DNA from 3 places in the Ureibacillus sp. GCM10028918 genome. Region 3 is predicted to be linked to each of the others. Evidence: riboswitches for the same ligand, from Rfam matches in the RefSeq annotation. Region 3 holds a riboswitch; each other region holds the start of a gene.
What was found. A riboswitch is a leader RNA that binds a small molecule or an ion and turns the genes downstream of it on or off. The one in region 3 is predicted to bind thiamine pyrophosphate.
Positions count from the first base shown of each region.

Region 1: another riboswitch for thiamine pyrophosphate. It lies ahead of thiT (energy-coupled thiamine transporter ThiT); the one in region 3 lies ahead of ACFQU5_RS19775 (YkoF family thiamine/hydroxymethylpyrimidine-binding protein).
Region 2: another riboswitch for thiamine pyrophosphate. It lies ahead of thiM (hydroxyethylthiazole kinase); the one in region 3 lies ahead of ACFQU5_RS19775 (YkoF family thiamine/hydroxymethylpyrimidine-binding protein).

Region 1 is NZ_JBHTFK010000021.1:10,708-17,490, reverse strand. It holds gene ACFQU5_RS15280 (exonuclease SbcCD subunit D) at 1-73, shown strand, start outside; gene ACFQU5_RS15275 (SbcC/MukB-like Walker B domain-containing protein) at 70-3,147, shown strand; gene ACFQU5_RS15270 (hypothetical protein) at 3,164-3,292, opposite strand; gene ACFQU5_RS15265 (magnetosome magnetite crystal formation protein family) at 3,351-3,680, opposite strand; TPP riboswitch at 3,815-3,922, shown strand; gene thiT (energy-coupled thiamine transporter ThiT) at 4,062-4,619, shown strand; gene map (type I methionyl aminopeptidase) at 4,941-5,693, shown strand; gene ACFQU5_RS15250 (tryptophan-rich sensory protein) at 5,749-6,480, opposite strand; gene ACFQU5_RS15245 (polyphosphate kinase 2 family protein) at 6,593-6,783, shown strand, end outside.
Region 2 is NZ_JBHTFK010000037.1:54,645-61,427, forward strand. It holds gene ACFQU5_RS17580 (energy-coupling factor ABC transporter ATP-binding protein) at 1-275, shown strand, start outside; gene ACFQU5_RS17585 (energy-coupling factor transporter transmembrane component T family protein) at 272-1,069, shown strand; gene truA (tRNA pseudouridine(38-40) synthase TruA) at 1,095-1,832, shown strand; gene rplM (50S ribosomal protein L13) at 2,057-2,494, shown strand; gene rpsI (30S ribosomal protein S9) at 2,517-2,909, shown strand; TPP riboswitch at 3,178-3,278, shown strand; TPP riboswitch at 3,334-3,432, shown strand; gene thiM (hydroxyethylthiazole kinase) at 3,556-4,296, shown strand; gene thiD (bifunctional hydroxymethylpyrimidine kinase/phosphomethylpyrimidine kinase) at 4,293-5,108, shown strand; gene thiE (thiamine phosphate synthase) at 5,098-5,721, shown strand; gene ACFQU5_RS17620 (3-oxoacyl-ACP reductase) at 5,724-6,485, shown strand; gene ACFQU5_RS17625 (S8 family peptidase) at 6,626-6,783, opposite strand, start outside.
Region 3 is NZ_JBHTFK010000041.1:108,048-114,830, forward strand. It holds gene ACFQU5_RS19760 (energy-coupling factor transporter transmembrane component T family protein) at 386-1,165, opposite strand; gene ACFQU5_RS19765 (ABC transporter ATP-binding protein) at 1,146-2,819, opposite strand; gene ACFQU5_RS19770 (ECF transporter S component) at 2,816-3,394, opposite strand; gene ACFQU5_RS19775 (YkoF family thiamine/hydroxymethylpyrimidine-binding protein) at 3,387-3,992, opposite strand; TPP riboswitch at 4,093-4,199, opposite strand; gene ACFQU5_RS19780 (hypothetical protein) at 4,496-4,681, shown strand; gene ACFQU5_RS19785 (hypothetical protein) at 4,758-4,982, shown strand; gene ACFQU5_RS19790 (hypothetical protein) at 4,933-5,397, shown strand; gene ACFQU5_RS19795 (glycoside hydrolase family 18 protein) at 6,001-6,783, shown strand, end outside.

The DNA.
Region 1 (6,783 bases), on a different contig from region 3:
GCTGTTTGAAGAGATTTTACAAGAAATGATAAGTGAAGAACGTGAAATTTCGAAAGAGGTGGTAGTGAAATGAAACCAATTAAACTGACAATGAAGGCTTTCGGGCCATATAAAAATGAAGAAGTGATTGATTTCAATGAGCTAAAAGACAACCGGTTATTTGTAATTTCCGGTTCAACAGGTGCAGGAAAAACAACGATCTTTGATGGAATCTGCTTCGCTTTATATGGTTTTGGAAGTGGACAGGACCGAAAAGAGACAAAAACGTTAAGAAGTGACTTTGCAGAAGATTCGGTTCATACTGCGGTCGAGTTAGTGTTTGCAATCCGTGGTAAGACCTACCGTGTTCTACGACAGCTTCCGCATGTAAAAGAGGGCCGAAAAACTGCTACAGGGGAAAAATACGAGCTGTTTCAGATTCAAAATGATGGACAAGAAGCCGCAATAGTCGAAAGGCAAAGAGTTACGGATATTAACCAAAAAATAGAAGAGCTAATTGGGTTATCCTATGATCAATTCAATCAAATTGTGATGCTGCCGCAAGGTGAATTTCGCAAGCTATTAACTTCTCAATCTGATAATAAAGAAGAAATTTTACGTAAAATTTTTAAAACGAACAGATATGGGGAAATGACTCAAAAGCTTGAAGAAAAGAAACGAAAAGCAGATATAGAGTTAGATCGAGCCCGTACTTTAAAAAAGAGTTATATTTCTCAAATCGAAGGGGCCCTGCCCAAACGTGATTCTTTACTTTTTGCAGTGCTTGCACAAGAGTCTAATGTCTATCAAATCCAAGATGCTTTGGATGAGGAATACAACTATTACAAACAAAAGATTAAAGAAGACCGCAAAATCTGTTCAGAGGTTGAAACAAAACTTAATGAGCAAAAAGACCATTATGCATTAGGTAAAGCAGTTAATGAACGAATTGATACCTTTGAAAATAGAAAGCGAAATCTACAGGTGCTAGAGCAACAAAAAGGTGTTTATGAACAGATGAAAAACGAGTATGAGGCTGCTAATCGGGCAAGTAAAATACAGCCTTTAAATCAGCAATGCCATGCTCTACACAAGGAAAAGGTGGAAAAGCAGAGCCATTTAGAAAATGTCGTTCAAAAGCTGGAAATAGCAAAGAAGGATTTGGATGAAGCAAATAAAGCATTTGAGATCGAGAGTGCTAAACAAGAGGAAAGAGATTATGCTGCTCAACACTTAAATGATTTACAAAAATTATTGCCGAGATATGAACAAATTGAAGTATTAAGTAAAAAGGTCCAATCACTACAGTTTGCAGAAAAGGAAGCCCGATCTGCCTTAGTGGAAATCGAAAAGCAGCTTAATGAGGAAAAGCTGAAAGTTGTTCAGCTCAACCAACTAATCGAACAGCTGGAAGAAAAAACGGGAAACTTTAATGAGTTACTGGAAAAGCAGAGCAACTTAAAAGAAGTAATTAACCTTTTCTCAAACTACAGTAAGTTAAAGACTGACTTACATGCCTTACAAGTGAAGGCAAATAATGTGGAGGAAGAGTACCAGTCTGCTATGCAGATTTACGAATTAGAGGAAGGGAAATGGCTTGCAAATCAGGCATCCCGACTTGCAGCGAGTTTAGTGCCAGGCTCACCTTGTCCAGTTTGCGGCAGTACTGAACACGGACAAATTAGTAGTCAACACACTGAAATCGTTGATGAAACCACAATTAAAAAGTTAAAAATGAGTCTATCAGAGGTTGAGCAAAAGAAATATAGAGTTGAAGCAAATATAAGCGCCCTAGTAGCACGGGTAACGGAGTGTGAACAAGCGCTTGAGAGACTAAATGCGCCAATTAAGGAAGAACCACAATTTATTCAGCAATTTAATGTCCTTAATTTAACAATAGAGCAATTGAAAAACGACGATGCAAAGCTCGTAAGCTATAAGAAGAATCTTAAACAGGTAAAATCAGTATATGAACAATTAGAAGAAAAACAAAAACAGCTAGAGGAAAAACACTACCGTACGAAAGAACAGCTCCTAAAAGAAAGTACAGTTCTAACAGAACAACAAAAGGAAATTCCTGGTGATTTACAAAATATTTCACTATTACACAGCGCACTTGCAAAAGCAGAAAAGCACAAGCAAACGTTAGTTTCTCGATGGGAAAATGTACAAAAGCACTTACACGACGTCGAGAAGTTTGTAGCAACAACAGAAGAAGTAGTAAATCAAACAACGAAACAGATTGAACATCTAGAAGAAAAGCTCATTCAAGCAAAAGAAGAATTTAAACGATCTATGCTCCATGCAGGCTTTGAAAATTACAAGCATTTTGAAACTTCTATTCGAAGTGATGATCAAATTAATCAATTGCAGAATCAATATTTTGAGTTTACGAAAAACCTTCATACTCTAACAACTCAGGTTGTGCAAGATAGTGAAGAATTAGAAGGAAAAGAAAAAATAGATCTAACACTCGTTGAAGGAACTTTGAATAAGCTTAAACTTGAGTATGAAAATGCACTTCAGTCACTAAATCGCTCGCAAGAATATGAACGCCAAACAATCAATTTCTCTGAGAAGTTGGACCATGTGGCAGATAAAATATTTAAGCTGGAAGAAGTATCAAGTCAAATAATTGATTTGCACAATTTATTGCGTGGACAAAATAGTAAAAAGATCTCCTTTGAACGATATGTACAAATGGGGTATTTGGAGCAAATTACGGAAGCAGCCAATATTCGTTTAAAAAATCTATCGAACGGACAATATTATTTGCAATGTTCTGATCGGCAAGAATCACATGGCCGCCAAAGTGGTCTAAGCTTAGATGTGTATGATACATACACTGGACAGTCCCGGGATGTGAAATCATTATCTGGTGGAGAGAAATTTAACGCTTCCTTATGTCTGGCCCTGGGAATGGCAGATGTCATTCAAAGCTTCCAAGGAAATGTGAAAATAGACACGATGTTTATTGATGAAGGCTTCGGTTCGCTTGATGAGGAATCACTGATGAAAGCAATCGATACACTAATCGACCTTCAGAAATCAGGACGAATCATAGGGGTCATTTCTCACGTATCCGAGTTGAAAGCTGCAATGCCTGCTATTCTGCAGGTAGAAAAATTAAAAGAAGGCTATAGTAAAACATCTATCCTTCTGAAGTGAAAAAACGGCGGAGACACTAGTAGTCTCTGCCGTTCGTTTTAAATCTTGCCTTAGTAGATTTTCGGTTTGCCAGAAACTTTTTCGCGATGGGATATACAATGGGTGCCACTTTCATAACTGTTCGAACAATTTTACCAAAATTCATAGCAATGCACTCCTTCACCTTTTAAAGCCTTATAAACTGTATACCCATTAAAGCCACTTTAGAAACCTATCCGAAACAATCGATATGCCTGCACTAAATTCCAGATAATAATCCCAATTGTTATAAGAAAGGAGATTCCCATCAGAACAAACATTATTCCAATGAATCCATTCATATTATCATAATTCACAGAAAATACCCCTATAAACCCTAAGATGGCTATAAGAAGGGAAAGGGTGGTAGGGATTGAATGAGATATGAAAGCACGTTTTGCATGATATTTTACTTCCTTATCCTTGATGACCACATAAACGATTAAGGGCATCAAAAAGGGTGCAAACAAAAGACTCACATAACAAAGAGCAGATATAATTTTATTATTTTCCATGTATTCACCTCGTGCATTTTGCTTTATTATATATGGAAGTGATTGACAATAAAACGGATTCGTATTCATATTCTAGTTGAAAAGTACATATAGTTTGATACAATAAGTTATGTTCAAACAATTAAATAAAATGTATTTACCACAAGGGGAGCTGATGAAGTCAGCTGAGATTGTGCACTTGTTGCACTAACTCTATGAACCTGTAAGTTAGTACTTGCGTAGGGATGTGGATAGAAACCGACTCCAATTGGCGTTTAGGCTCTGTCCTGACGTCATTTTTATTTGGAAAAATGAGTCTAGTAGAGTTTTGATGTGTTGGACTAGATGATTTCTATTCCTTCTCTTAGGTTCTAATGCGGATTTAAAGAGAGGAGATTTGTTATGAACAATAAAAAATTATTAATGCTCGTTGAGATTGCGATTTTCGCGGGAATCGGTGTGGTGTTGGACCAATTTTCCTTTTCGCTTTGGGCACAAGGCGGATCCATTAGCTTTGTTATGTTACCGATCCTGATTATAGCGGTTCGGTGGGGAATGCTAGCAGGTATGACAACTGGATTATTAATTGGAGTCTTGCAAATGCTCTTTGGTGCTTATATCTTGCACTGGGCACAAGCGTTACTCGATTATGTAGTAGCATTTTCCGTTGTCGGCTCAGCCGGTGTTTTCAGAAAGCAAATTATAAAAGCGGCCAATGAAGTTGATAAGAAAAATATCGTTCTCTATATTGTATTAGGGATCGTTCTAGGCGGTTTGTTGCGTTACGCAGCCCACTCGCTTGCTGGTGTTGTCTTCTTTAGTGAATACGCTGGGGACCAGAACGTATGGGTCTATACATTAATTTACAATGGCTCCTATATGATTCCAGCTATCATCCTGACAGCAATTGCCGGTTCATTACTTTTCACAGCAGCACCCAGACTTTTAAAATCGAAATAAAAATATATAGACGGCCTAATATTTAGGTCGTCTTTTTTAGTCTCATAAGGGTGTATAAAGCGCATTGTAAATGAAAAATAAGAGTGAGATCTGTTTGTGATCCGGATTAACGCCATCTTAACCACAAGTCGGCTCTGTGGCTTGTGTGCTTAGTCCGCTCGCGTAATAATACTTAATATATTCTTTATTAGGAAAACACTTATGGTTAGAAGTAAATTAAATGCAGACAACCCTTAAATCAAGATTACATGCCCAATAATTTGTTATGATTGTGGTATATTATATAGAGATATATGTAAATAGGAAGAAGGAACATTTAAAATGATTGTACAAACTAAAGAAGAGTTAGAAGCGTTAAAAAAAATTGGGCGAATCTGTGCTGAAATTCGTGAGGCTATGAAAGCTGCAACAAAACCAGGAATCACTACGAAAGAATTAGATGAAATTGGTGGTCGTATGTTTACCGAAGCAGGAGCAATTTCTGGTCCTAAAGGCGAGTATGATTTTCCTGGATACACTTGCATTAGTGTAAACCATGAAGTAGCTCATGGTATCCCTGGTTCTCGTGTCATTAACGAAGGTGATATCGTGAATATCGATGTATCGGGTTCGTTAGATGGCTATTTTGCTGACACAGGAATTTCTTTTGTAGTCGGAGATGGACATCCAGAAAAAGAAAAACTATGTAAAGTAGCAAAATCTGCTTTTGACCGTGCCATGACAAAAGTTAAAGCGGGTTCAAAGCTGAATCAGATAGGTAAGGCAGTTGAACGTGAAGCGAGAGATCATGGATTAACAGTGATTATGAATTTAACGGGTCATGGTGTTGGCCGTGCATTACATGAAAAGCCAGAGCACGTTTTAAACTACTTTGATGCGTGGGATACTACTATTTTGAAAGATGGAATGGTGTTAGCAGTAGAACCATTTATTTCAGAAAAAGCTGAGCATATTGTAGAAGCTGGTGATGGTTGGACATTTATCACTCCAGATCAATCACTTGTTGCACAAATTGAACATACAATTGTAGTAACAAAAGACAAACCAATTATTATTACACAACTTGAAGACTAAAAAAAATCCTGTCACTTGAGCTCATTTCAAGTGTTCAGGATTTTTTTAATGTCCTCTATTTTGGGGGATGATATGCCTTTTTAATAAGGAACACGCCCACAACCATCACGCCAGCTAAGAATAGAGCAGCAGTCGTAACTAATAGTTCATTAAATCCGTTCTGAGCTGCAATTCCGATATAACACCAACTAAAGACAATTGGGTAAGCGGTATCAAAATGATGGTACCTAAGATGAAGTGCAATGGCCGTTCCGATGGTCATTATAATGACTGCCCAAAGAGCGTTACTTATTCCAAATCCCGACCATTGATACTCTATTAATAGGTAGCAGCACTGTAAGAGCAATAAGAAGGTCGACCAACTAAAGAAAATGGCAATTGGCATTCTTGCTGTGAACAATTCCTTTTTCAATGGATATGAAAAATAAAGGCCGAATAACACAACAACCTGCATTAATAAAATCACAGTTGAAATAATGAAATAATCACTGTGCCAGCTCCATAGATAGGCAATTTGCAGAACCACTGCAAGCATGAACAAGATTGTTTGATAATTCGTGATAAAGAAATCAGTCCGACGTAACTTGGTATAATTATAAATCCAAAGGAAAAGAAATATGAAAATAACAATCCATATGTAGTAAACATAATTTGCTGGTGCAAATAATAATGGCAATCGATTTATAATATCGATTGTTGAATGCCCATTTAACTGTAGCCAAAATGCATTTATTGTAAAGAGTGTAGCTACAATGACCGAAGTAAATAATAAGATTAATCGACTCATTCATTCCTCTCCCCTCTATAAAATTATATACATTTACAAAGCTTTGAACAACATTTTCCAATAACATACATATTTTTGTATAATAGATAGTAAAAAAACAGGAGTGGTAATGATGCAGAAAATAGAAGACTTAGATTTAGATATAACTATGGATAAAAAAGAGTTCAAAATAGAACTAGAAATACTCCAATATGAAATGTTGAAGATTCAGCAACTTCTATTTAAAAATAAAATTGGTCTAATCATTGCCTTCGAAGGTATGGACGCTGCTGGCAAAGGTGGTGCGATTAAAAGATTAACACA
Region 2 (6,783 bases), on a different contig from region 3:
TCCTAGTTACACATAGCATGGAAGATGCAGCACGTTATGCTGATAAAATCGCGATTATGCATGAAGGACAATGTGTACTAAACGGAACACCACATGAAATATTTTCAGATGCGGATACACTTGAAAAATACCGTTTAGAATTGCCGCATATTGTTCGTTTCCAAGGAAAGATTGAAAAGTTGATGAATAAGTCATTAGCCAAAATTTGTTTAACTGAAGAGGAGCTGGCGGCTGAAGTTGCACATGCCTTAAGAGAGGGGCGTGACGCTAGATGATGGAGAAAATGATATTTGGTCGGTTTATTCCAGGTGATTCATTTGTACATCGATTAGATCCCCGCGCTAAGCTTGTTTTTGTATTTGCGTTTATTTTAGTTGTTTTTTTAGCGAATAATATTGTTACTTACGCTTTTCTATTAGCATTTACATTGCTTGTTATTTTAATGTCCCGTATTCGTCTGTACTTTTTAATCAACGGATTAAAGCCGGTCATGATTCTTTTAGTATTTACGTTCTTGATTCATATTTTATTTACTAGAGAAGGGGACATTCTCTTTGAACTCGGGTTCCTTAAAGTCTATGAGGAAGGTTTAAGACAAGGGATATTTATCTCAATTCGATTCCTGGTGCTTGTGTTCATGACATCTATTTTAACATTAACCACTTCACCTATTTCCATTACGGACGGGATTGAAGTACTACTGAACCCTTTAAAAAAGGTGAAAATGCCTGTTCATGAATTGGCTTTAATGATGTCGATAGCCCTTCGCTTTATTCCAACATTAATGGATGAAACCGATAAAATTATGAAGGCACAAATGGCACGTGGTTCCGATTTAAGTGCGGGGCCATTAAAAGAACGTGTGAAAGCTGTTGTCCCACTCTTGGTTCCGCTATTTGTCAGTGCCTTTAAACGGGCGGAGGATTTAGCAACTGCCATGGAGGTTCGAGGGTATCGTGGGGGAGAAGGACGCACGCGGTATCGTCAGTTAAAATGGGATTGGCGTGATACAGTCAGTTTAGTTGTATTAGTTGTCATGACCGTATTATTAGTGTTCTATCGTAATTAGTAGGACTAGGCGAGGTGAAGTTCAGGTGAGATTAAAAGCAACGATTAGTTATGATGGTACTCTTTTTGCCGGCTATCAGGTACAGCCTGGGGAACGTACTGTTCAGCTTGAAATCGAGAATGTATTAACCAAAATGCATAAAGGGGAAAAGGTCAAAGTTACGGCAAGCGGTCGTACCGATGCCCGTGTCCATGCAACAGGACAGGTTATTCATTTTGATACTTCACTTTCAATACCGGTTGATCGTTATAAAAAAGCATTGAACGTCCAATTGCCCCGAGATATTCGTGTCCTGGCAGTGGAGGAAGCAGCTTCTGATTTTCATGCCAGATACAGCGTATCAGGTAAACGGTATCGGTATATTTGGAATTGCGGGGAGGATCAAAGTCCTTTTCGTAGACATTATACGGTGGAAACGGGTGGAATGAAGCCGAATATTGAAAACATGCAGGCTGCTGCACAGTACATTGTCGGTACACATGATTTTTCCTGCTTCTGTGCGGCCAATACAAGTGTAGTAGATAAAATACGTACTGTTCATTCATTGAACTTCTATTGGCAGGGAGAAGAGCTGCATATGGTCATAGAGGGCAATGGCTTTTTATATAACATGGTACGTATCATCGCTGGTACCTTGTGGGAAGTTGGCATAGGTAAACGCGAGGTACAAGAGTTAGAAGGAATTGTTGCTTCAATGGAACGCGGAAAAGCTGGTAAAACCGCACCGGCACATGGTCTTTACCTGGAAAAAGTGTTCTATTAGAAGCGTGAAACATGCCCAGAAACTGGGGGTACACGCACTGCGATGTGTGTGATAAAATAAATAAGCAACACTACCAGGTGTGTTGCTTTTTTTCTTGACTTATGTGTAAATATATTATAAGATGACATATGGTATTTTCATTACCACCACAAATAAGCCCCGAAACTTATAAGTGTATACTAATGAAAAATAACGGTAATCGAATCGATTAGGAGGATATATAAATGCGTACAACATTCATGGCTAAAGGTCACGAAGTAGATCGTAAATGGTTAGTAGTTGACGCAGAAGGACAAACGCTTGGACGTTTAGCTTCTGAAGTAGCTGCTATCTTACGCGGTAAACATAAACCAACATTCACACCAAACGTTGACACAGGTGACTTTGTTATTGTCATCAACGCTGACAAAATTCATTTAACAGGTAACAAATTAGAAGGTAAAATCTATTACCGTCACACTCAATTCGCTGGTGGTTTAAAACAACGTACAGCTGGCGAAATGAAAGAAAAGTACCCAACACAAATGATCGAATTAGCGGTTAAAGGGATGCTTCCTAAAAACTCTTTAGGACGTAAAATGTTCGGTAAACTTAACGTTTACGCTGGAGCAGAACACCCACATGCAGCACAAAAACCAGAAAGCTATACGCTTCGCGGATAATTAATAAGAGGAGGATACACCCTTGGCACAAGTTCAATATATCGGCACAGGTCGCCGTAAAAGCTCAGTAGCTCGCGTACGTTTAGTACCAGGCGAAGGTAAAATTGTTATCAACAACCGTAGCATCGAAGAGTACTTACCATTCGAAACTTTACACTTAATCATCAACCAACCATTAGAAGCAACTCAAACTAAAGGTAGCTATGATGTATTTGTAAACGTAAACGGTGGTGGATTCACAGGTCAAGCTGGAGCAATCCGTCACGGTATCGCTCGTGCGTTACTAACAGTTGACCCAGATTTCCGTCCAGCACTAAAATCTGCAGGTTTACTAACTCGTGACCCACGTATGAAAGAACGTAAAAAATACGGTCTTAAAGGTGCTCGTCGTGCACCTCAGTTCTCAAAACGTTAATTTTGGCGTTTCAAGACTCTCAAAGCATTTGCTTTGGGGGTCTTTTTTATGTGAAAAGAGGTACTGGTCATATTTTGGTCACTTCTGCCTTCAATAATAAACTTACAAAGCATTTTAGTTAATTTATTAGATGCTTTACTTCTCTTAAAGGCAGTTACTTATATAGTGCTTACTCCAAAAGAATTGGTAGAGACATTCTGGACCGGATTACTTTATTACAGGAAAAGATAGATTTTTTATTTATATAGTGTAATATAGAACATAATTAAATGTTTTGCAGGGGGACACGATTTGTGTTGAGAAGGCTAAAACCTGACCCTTAGAACCTGATCCGTTAATACGGGCGTAGGGAGCAACGTACAAATTATCTGTGTGCTTGTATGCTCTCCTTTTTTCAAGGGGAGCTTTTCTTTTTGCAAAATTACTTTAATTGCGGGGGGACACGTTCGTGTTGAGAAGGTTAAAACCTGACCCTTAGAACCTGACAGTTAAGACTGACGTAGGGAGCAATCAAGGGTGTAGTCTACCTTTTTTGGCCTCTACTTTCATAGTAGGGGTTTTTTGCTCTCCAATAAAAGGGAGGAAAAATACATGTTATTTCGTAGAGAATTTCGAAATGAAGAGCTATTTCCGGAGGTGAAGCGATATGCTAGCGAAAATTAATCAAGCCAAACCACTGGTACACTGTATAACGAACTATGTCGTAGCGAATTTTACAGCCAATGGGTTACTGGCGATCGGTGCTTCCCCGGTAATGGCAGATGAGGTAGAAGAGGTAGCTGATATGGTTTCAATAGCGGGTGCATTGCTATTAAATATTGGCACGGTGAATACCCGTACCGAAAAGGCAATGCTTGTTGCTGGGAGAAAGGCAAATGAGTGCGGCGTGCCGGTCGTATTAGATCCTGTAGGAGTTGGCGCAACACCTTACCGTAAAAGTGCTGTCATGCAACTACTTGAACAAGTAAGTATTGATGTGCTGCGTTGTAATGAAGGCGAGCTTGCTTCAATCTATGGCGTCACGTGGGAGTCTCGTGGAGTCGATAGTGGCACTGGTGACATGGACACAATATCTGTCGCAAAAGAGCTTGCAAGGAAATATCAATGCATCGTCGTGGTAACAGGGGAAACTGACCTTGTGACAGATGGACAAGAAATCATACAAATCCGCGGAGGGAATATCTATGCAACCCGTATAACTGGCACAGGTTGTCTATTGAGCGCGATTTGTGCAGCTGTTTTGGCAAGTAGTGAGCATCCGATGCAGGATTTAGCTTCTACATTAAAACAATATAAAGACGCAAGTGAACAAAGCGGAGAAGAATTAGGAGCATTTCAGATTAATTTTATAAATGCATTACAAAGAATGGCGGAGGGATCTAAATGATTGCCTTAACAATAGCAGGTTCAGATTCTGGTGGGGGCGCAGGAATTCAGGCAGATATCAAAACCTTTCAGGAGCTAGGGGTATTTGGTACAACAGCAATCTCGTCTCTTACCGCACAAAATACACTTGGGGTGCATGGTATTTTTGAAGTAACCCCTGAATTTTTGAAACAACAAATTGAGGCTGTACTGTCCGATTTTAATGTACAAGCGATTAAAACAGGTATGCTTTTTTCGGCAGAACTCATTGAGGTGATAGCAGAATTCATGAAAATGCAAAACATCCCTCTTGTTGTTGATCCTGTCATGATTGCTAAAGGCGGCGAAAGTTTATTAAAGGAAGAGGCGGTTACAGCATTAAAAACAGAGCTTCTTCCACTAACAACAATTTGTACGCCGAACATCCCTGAAGCAGAGGTTCTTACGGGAATGACCATTAACAATGAAAGTGATATCGAACAAGCGGCTAAAAAAATCTTGGCATTCGGTGTACAGTATGTCGTGATGAAGGGTGGACACTTACACGGAGAATTTTCTATAGACACGGTTTATTGGGAAGGCGGCTATTTCATTATGAAAACCCCACGTGTGCAAACAAAGGATACACATGGTACGGGGTGTACATTTTCTGCAGCCATTACGGCGCATTTAGCAAAAGGATTATCAATAGAAGAGGCCATTATCGAGGCAAAGAGATTCATCCAGTTGGCTATTTCAACCCCGTTATCGATTGGGAATGGCCATGGCCCGACAAATCATTTTGCATATAAACGTGCAGGCGGGAAATGTGAGGTAACTGTCCATGAAGCGTAATGACTTGAATGTGTATTTTATTATGGGGACGGCAAATAGCAAGCAACCCTTAGAAATTCTTGAAAAAGCATTACAGGCAGGGATTACTTGTTTCCAGTTTCGTGAAAAAGGAGAAGGGCGTTTAAGCGGTAAATCCTATGAGTCATTTGCTCGGGCCTGTCAAAAACTTTGCAGGACTTACAATGTGCCATTTATTGTGAATGATGACGTTGAACTGGCATTAAAGTTAGATGCTGATGGGATACACGTTGGGCAGGATGATGAAGGCATTACCGAATTTAGAGAACGTGCGAAAAATAAAATCATTGGTGTTTCGGTCCATGATGAACAAGAGATGGCCCTTGCTGTACAAAGTGGGGCAGACTATGTTGGCATCGGTCCCATTTATCCCACGAAGTCCAAAAGTGATGCGAAACCACCTGCAGGGCTAAACTTTTTACGAAAAGCAAGAAGCCAGTATCCCGATTTTCCGATTGTAGGGATTGGTGGAATTAATGAAATGAATGCGGCGGAAGTTCGCTCTGCGGGTGCAGATGGAGTAGCTGTCATTTCCGTCATTTGTGAAAGTCCAAATATAGAAAAAACACTTCAGGAACTAAGTGGGGAGAAATAATTATGGAATTACATGAACAAACGGTGTTAATTACTGGGGCCAGCCGAGGAGTTGGAGAAGAGCTTGCGCGGGCATTTGTAAATGAAGGGGCAAATGTCGTTATTAACTATTATAAGAGTCGGGACAAGGCTGAACATCTAGTCAATGAGTTAGGTGATAAGGTAATCGCTTTGCAAGCAGATATACGTAATCGTCAAGAAGTAATGCAATTGGTCGAGACAGCGAAACAATATTTTAATACACCCATCACCACGGTTGTAAATAACGCATTGATTGACTTTGAGTTTAATCCACTTACGCAAAAAAACGCATTTGAATTGAGTTGGACTGATTATAATAAACAATTTGAAGGAACAATTCAGGGTGCTCTAAATAGTGTTCAAGCTTGTCTAAATGATATGAAGGAACTGGGCTTTGGACGGATTATTAATATTGGGACGAATCTTTTTCAGAATCCTGTAGTAGCCTATCATGAATATACAACAGCGAAAGCAGCATTAGTCGGCTTTACTCGTAATATGGCAAAAGAGTTAGGTGCTTACGGGATTACGGTGAATATGATGTCTGGAGGGCTTTTAAAGCAAACAGATGCAAGTAAAGTCACAACGGAGGAGGTATTCCAAATTATTGAATCCTCTACACCGCTGCAAAAAGTAACTTCACCACGAGAGCTGGCAGATGTGGCTCTATTTTTTGCATCACCATGGGGAAGAGCAATCACGGGGCAAAATCTAGTGGTTGATGGTGGTCTTGTAATGGATTAGGGCATTAATGCGAACAATACCCCCTTCAATTTATTTAGAAGAAATTAAGCAAATCAAAACGGATCAATCAATATTCCGAGCACATTTCTCAAAGAAATGTGCTCGGAATTGAACTTATTAATATTTAGCTTTTATCGTTATTAAGTATGAGCTGCAGTCATCATTTCCTGAATTCTTTCAACTAAGTTAAGTTCGAGGAAACCATTCCCTTCAGAACTTTTTCGATTTCCTATTGGTAAAGTTCGTTTAATAAGCTGTGCATAAATTTCTGCTTCACTAAGAGAACGACCAAACTCTT
Region 3 (6,783 bases):
ATTGATATTCAATGATATTGCATGATATAGACAAAATAAAAAACCCTTGATTTTCAAGGGTTTTAACACTGTTTGAAATCCTATGATTTCGTACTATGGAGACGGCGGGTGTTGTTTTTTTTAAATCCTTAGACCCTATAATATCAACGTTTATCAGACGTTTTTGACCATTAAAAAATTCTCTTACAAAGGAATTAATAAGGTTTACTAAAATTACTTACGGAGATATTTTAATTAAACTTATTCAAACCAACAACTCATTTAGCTTTCTAAATGCTCATAAAAACACCCCGTAAATGTTAGTTTGCATCTAACATTTACGGGGCAGTTCATTAATGGGGAAGAAAGTCTTTGTGTAGAATTTTTGTAAATAAATTATCTAATATTATAGTTCACCATTATATAGCTTCAGAAAACCAAGTGAGGAAGACGTATACACTGCTACTGCGTAAAGAGTAAGCATAAGCACGAGGAATAGCCAATCTTCCTTTGTGATTGTAAATTGTCGTAGAAAGGTTCGATTCCTTTCACCTGTAAAGCCTTTTGATTCCATCGCAGTGGCGGTTCTTTCAGCTTTTCGTATGGCACTTGCAAGAAGAGGAATAGCATAACGCTTATACTGACTCCATTTCCCTCTGATGGTAGTTGCCTGATGTACTCCTCGAATTCGGTGTGCTTCTCGGATTATTTTCAATTCGTCTTTCATCATGGGCAGAAACCTATACCCAGCTAGTACCCCATATGCAATTCTTGGCGACAATTTAAGTTGCTGTATCAAACTTAAAATAAAATGTACAATATTTGTCGTAAAAATAAAGAGTAATGATAAGGCAGCAACACTTAAAACGCGCACAGCCAATGCTAGTGCCACAATAAATGTTTCACGCGGAAATTCAAAAATCAAAATCGTTATCACTTGATCTGGGCTATCCGGTTGTTTCCCAAAAATCAACGTTGTCCAGAACATGCCAAATGAAAACAGGATAAAAGGCAGAAAATAAAGAAAATATTTTTTTAAATTCACTTTTGCACCAACAAACATTAGTAATAGCGTACTTAAAAGTAGAATAGTAGGGGTAACCGGATCGAACACCAACGCTAGCAGTACTACTAAAATTACTATTGTTAGAGCTTTCATCGTCGGATTAAGTTGATGTAAGAACATAATCATGATCTTCCTTTTCGCAAAGTCGTTGCATTTTCACTTGAATCGGTAGGTCGATTCCCCACTCACGCAGCACTTCAATAGGTTGTTGCCAAAGTTCATTAGGTGTACAATCTGCCACAACCATTCCTTTATACAACACGATTATTCGGTCTGCGTAAGTTTGAACGAGCTCCATGTCATGGGTAATCATCACAATTCCGCTTCCTGTTTGATACCGCTCATCTAACATAAGCATCATTTCATTGTTTGTCGTCGCATCTTGTCCGAAAGTTGGTTCATCTAAAATAAGCATTTTTTGTTCATCTACAATCATGGTGCCAATACTTAACCTTCTCTTTTGCCCTTGACTGAGTGTATAAGGATGCTCTTTTGAATAGGCGGTTAATCCGAAATGTTTAAGTATTCGACCCACACGCTGCTGTATTTCTATTTCATCTACACCCTTCATTTGAAGACTAAAGGCGATTTCATCGTAAACTGAATTCGTAATAAATTGATGTTCAGGATTTTGAAAGACGTAACCGATTTCCTTTCGAACCTCCTTTTCGCTCCAATTGTGGAACGCTTTACCATGCAGCAAGACAGTCCCATTTGTAGGTCTTTGAAGGCCTGAAAGAATCCTTGACAGAGTGGTTTTCCCACTGCCATTCGCCCCAACAATCGCAACAAATTCCTGTTCCTGAATGGTTATGGATATATTTTTCAGGATAGCTTGGTCGTTGACAGTAAAAGAAACATCATTACATTCTAAGAATACGTCTTGAGTTTCTCGTTCAATTTTTTCGACGTTTCGCTCCCATTGAGTGTTAGACCAAAGATGAGCTTCACGTGCGAACTCTTCTAACGTTAAGGGAATAACACGGGAATCAGGACCTACATACGGCAGAACCTGCTGGGCTATTTTGGGAAGCCAGATTCCCTCTTCTTCAATCTCCTTTTGATGTGAACGAATCGCCTGTCGCAATGATCCATCGTAAAAAACCGAACCCTTCTTATTTAACAATAGGCATCGATCGGCCAATTCGGTCCACTGATCTAGCTGGTGCTCGATAATAATCAACGAAAATCCAATTTCATTTTTCAACTGCTTAATTGTATGAATTAAATCCATTCTTGCGATTGGATCGAGATTGGCAGTAGGTTCATCTAAAATAAGCAGACTCGGCTTCATTGCAAGAATACATGCTATGGCAAGTTTTTGTTTCTGACCTCCCGATAAAGTTGAAATGGTGGATTGTTTAAAATTTTCCATATTCACTAGGTGTAAAGCATAGTCAATTCGCTTTTCTATCTCTTCCCGTGGTACAGATATGTTCTCCAAACCAAATGCAATCTCATCTTCCACAGACAACATACAAAATTGTGTTTCTGGGTCTTGGAAGACAACTCCTACATGACGGCTTAGCTCACCAGGTTTGTAGGAAGTTGTTAGTTTCCCATTAATCAGGATTTCTCCTGATATAGCCCCGTCCAACTCACGAGGGTAAAGTCCATTAAGGCAAAGCGTGAGCGTACTTTTTCCGCATCCACTTGGTCCAAGAACTAGAATGCTCTCACCTTGCTCTAACGAAAAAGAAATATCAGACAAAATATCTCTTTCTGTGAATTCAAACTGTAGCGAGAGATTTTGAACCTCAACAAGGGCTATCATGTAACTTCCCTCTTCCGAATCTCTTTACCGAGTGCGTAGCTTGAAAGCACACCCGTTTTTGCAAGTCCGTCGCTAATAATCTTTCCAAGAAGACCCGCAATTAAAGCGCCACTTATAACGCGTGCAACAAACATGGCGATTACATACCCTGTTTCGAGAGCTGCAAAACCACCCATAAAATATCCGTAGATAAAGCTTGTTACAGCAGATCCAACTCCCGCTAGCATAAGAACCCCTGTGGAATAGTTTCTATATCTTGTTGCTGCAAAGACTGCTTCTGCCCCAATCCCTTGAATCATACCAGCGATGATTAACATAGGACCAACCGCATTCCCAATCAACACCTCAATCATAGCTGCAATCGTTTCAGATAAGAAAGCAGCTCCTGGTTTCCTGATAATATAAGCAGCAATGATTGAAACGATAAACCAAATACCAAAAATTAAATCATAGCCAATTGGACCAAAGAAACCAACGAGCAACTTACCTACAGGCAGGAATGCCAAATAAACAACTGCGAAGACAACGGACAATGCAGAAAGCACCACTATTTCTTTAAAACGCCAATTATTCATGTTTGGTACCTCGGTGCGATGGACTATTTGCCGAGAAGCTCACCGTCATGACAGTGTGGCTTGAGCCAGCATTTACAACTTCCTCGAATACTGTTTGAAGTCCTTTACAAATTTTCGAAGCATCTCCATCTAGGCGTGTAGAATAATGTGCTGGTGTCACAGACGCATATTCCTTTATTGCTTCTATTTGTTGATAGATGACGTCCATATATGAACCATTTCCTAACGGGTATAGAGAGAACTTTGCTGCTATGTGTTGATTTATTTGCTCACACACGAGAGCATTGGCAGGTTGATCATCTTTGGCTAAATATACATCACCTTCTGAATCTCCTGGACAGCCAAGTGAATAGGTAGCTTGAAAAGCAATATGCTTTCCTGACTTCGCAGCATTTAGAAAAATGGCACTTGTGACATCAAAGACATGCACCACCTTCCCACGAACAGTTGTTGTAACATCATCTGTCTTCATCCATACCTTCGTTGTATCTACTTCCTTAAGTGCACTTGTGATGATGTCGATAAAATCATCACTCATTGGGTGCAAGGAAAAACTAGCGCCCGCAATTTTACTTGCTCCACAACTTTGATTTGTCATTTTACTTCCTCCTAATCTATTGATCTCTTGGTTATTGCTCAAAGACAACAAAAAACTGCATCCCAGAGGAATGCAGTTAGAGTTTATAGACATGAATGAAAATGATCTAACCGCACTTCCCCACGCTGGTATTATCCAGATCGGGTGCAAAGAGTCAGAACAAAACAGTTCTTCTCAGCCATTTACATAGCTCCCCTAGTGCTTATCTCGGTATGCAGTTTTCTATTTAGACCATAACAAAGGAATTTATGTTTGTAAAGGTATATTTTGAATTAATCCCCTCCTCAAAATATTATGCATTTTCAAACAATACTTTGGTACAGTTTTCTTTCTTTAACTGGCCTAAGAGTTTCGAGGGGTAGTTTCTTTCTATCTTTGTTTAGTTATCTTAAAATAAAAATACTGTAAATTTTAGCAATTCAGCCTATATTATTTCTATATTTCGCAACTTCTAAATTATCTATTTCAAACGTAGATAAAAAGGTGGATAGGATAGAAATAATATGAAAGCGGAGGAACAATATGAGGAAAATAGCAAAACGCTGCTTGCTGCAATTTTATTATTCATTATGACTACCCGAGAAATAGCTGAAGCGCATCCAGGTGGAACTGACGGTAATGGGGGCCATAAAGTCATTTATCCTGATGCGTTTGAGGAAATGGAAGAAACAGAAGAAACAACAGAGTAAGACACTCGTTTCTTTTATATCATGTTAATTTATTTTTCAATAGAATAGCTTTTTAATTAAAAGGAGAAAGAAAAAAATGAAAACAAGTTTCAAACTAGTAATCTTAGGATTATTAACGACGGCTTTTCTTGCAGCATGTGGGCAAGATACAAAAGATGTAGAAGTGAAGGAAGAAAGTCAACAAAGTGAAGATGTACAAAAAGAAGCTGCGGCTCTCCCTAAAGAAGAAAAAAAAGAGACTGAATCTAAACTTGGTTCTAGAACAAATCCTGTACCTTTCCAAAACTACTACAGTAGATGACGAGTTATATGCCAACCAAGGTAATCGCTACGCAATCAAATTTGATTTAACGGTAACAGAGGTTATTGGCGGTGATGAAGCCTACCAAAAATTATTGTCTATGAACCAATTCAATGAAGCTGCTCCCGAAGGATATGAATGGGTATTAGCATATACAAAAGTGAAATTTGTTGAGTCTGAAACAGCAGATTTATCCTTTTTTATCGACGGAACTATGAATTTTGAAATGGTAAGTGAGTCCGGAGATATTTATAGTGGTGATGTTTATGCGACAGCTGAACCAGATTTCAGCTTTGAAATGTACGTAGGTAACGAAAAAGAAGGTTACATTGCTAATTTAGTGAAAACAGGAGAAAAAGCACAACTTCGCTATGAAGAAATGTTGGGCGGACATGTTTTCTTTAATTTACAGTAATTTGAATTTCAAAAATAAAGAGCAACAAACAACACAATAGAGGTAAAACGCTTGGGTATTTTTGAACTTCCCCAAGCGTTTTTGTGTTCTAATTTATTGTTATCTTGCTGTTATTTTAGTTGTTAATTGATGTATTATCACTTTCTCGGAATTATTAATAAAAAAGCCTCCCTTTTAAACTAATTGGCAATAAAAAAGGGAGACATCACCAAAGTGACATTCTTTTTTTGCTTAATTGAGTTTAGATAACAAAAGAAAAACGCCAAAACCTCCGATATTAAGGTTCTTGGCATTTTATAAAACTATATATTTTCGTATATGGAGACGGCGGGAGTCGAACCGCCTTCTCTTATAAACATTAAAATAACAGCATTTATAAGAATTCAAGGCACTTTTTTATATTTGCTAAATGCCAAATTAAATGCCAAAGCAATTAAATTAGCGTTGTTGGGGGCAACTTTTTATCCTTTTTATATAATTATTAATAATTAATTTCCTAACATAGAGGAATATACTATGCAGAAAATTTTATTTCTTATAAATTCAAATCATCCAGTTAATGGTATAATACCATTTGAATTACCTTAAGGAAGGATGAGATATTTGAATTCTTATTTGAATCAGAGTAACAGTCTTAAACTTGTACAACAGTTCGGCCCTTCATTAGAAAAACGCATTAGGGACTTTTTAGGTTGGAATACAGGGAGACTAGCATATTACCAAGACTCTGAAAATACATATGACGTTCAAGTTGACGGTTATTTTGGAACTTCTAGCGATCCTACAGCATTTGTTTCGGTTACATATTGTTCACCAGATAAACCGGGTCATAGTAATGAAAACAAATTGCAACTAAAATTAGGTGAACTGATGCTTCTTAAAAGTAGATATCCTAGTATAAAAGGAATACTAGTTATCGGTGGAACACGGCAGGCATGGTTAGCATACGTACTAGAAGCCTTTGAATATTTTTTTGATGAAGTTATATATACTTGGGAACCTACATTTGAAGCTCGTATGTTAAATCTAAAAAATGGTGTTATAAGCATCCAAGGTCAACATAGTCAAGTATGGGAACAATTAAGTAAAGAATGGGCATCGATTACTCTTTCATATGATGAACCTATTGATTCATATTTACGAGAAAATGCTTGGAACTATATGAAGGATAACGGAGCAGAGGGTCTATTACCTGAAAATATTAAAAGTCCTATTATTCGTGAATGTATGTCTGTAGCCTATCAAACCTCTTTACGTTCAAGAAATAGAAATGGAAAAGAATGGACAAACTATTTAAACCAAGACTGGGATAAATTATGGGAATCTCGCTCTTATTTTAATCCAGGAGAAGCAGTGATTGAATTAATACTTAAAAACAGTGGATAT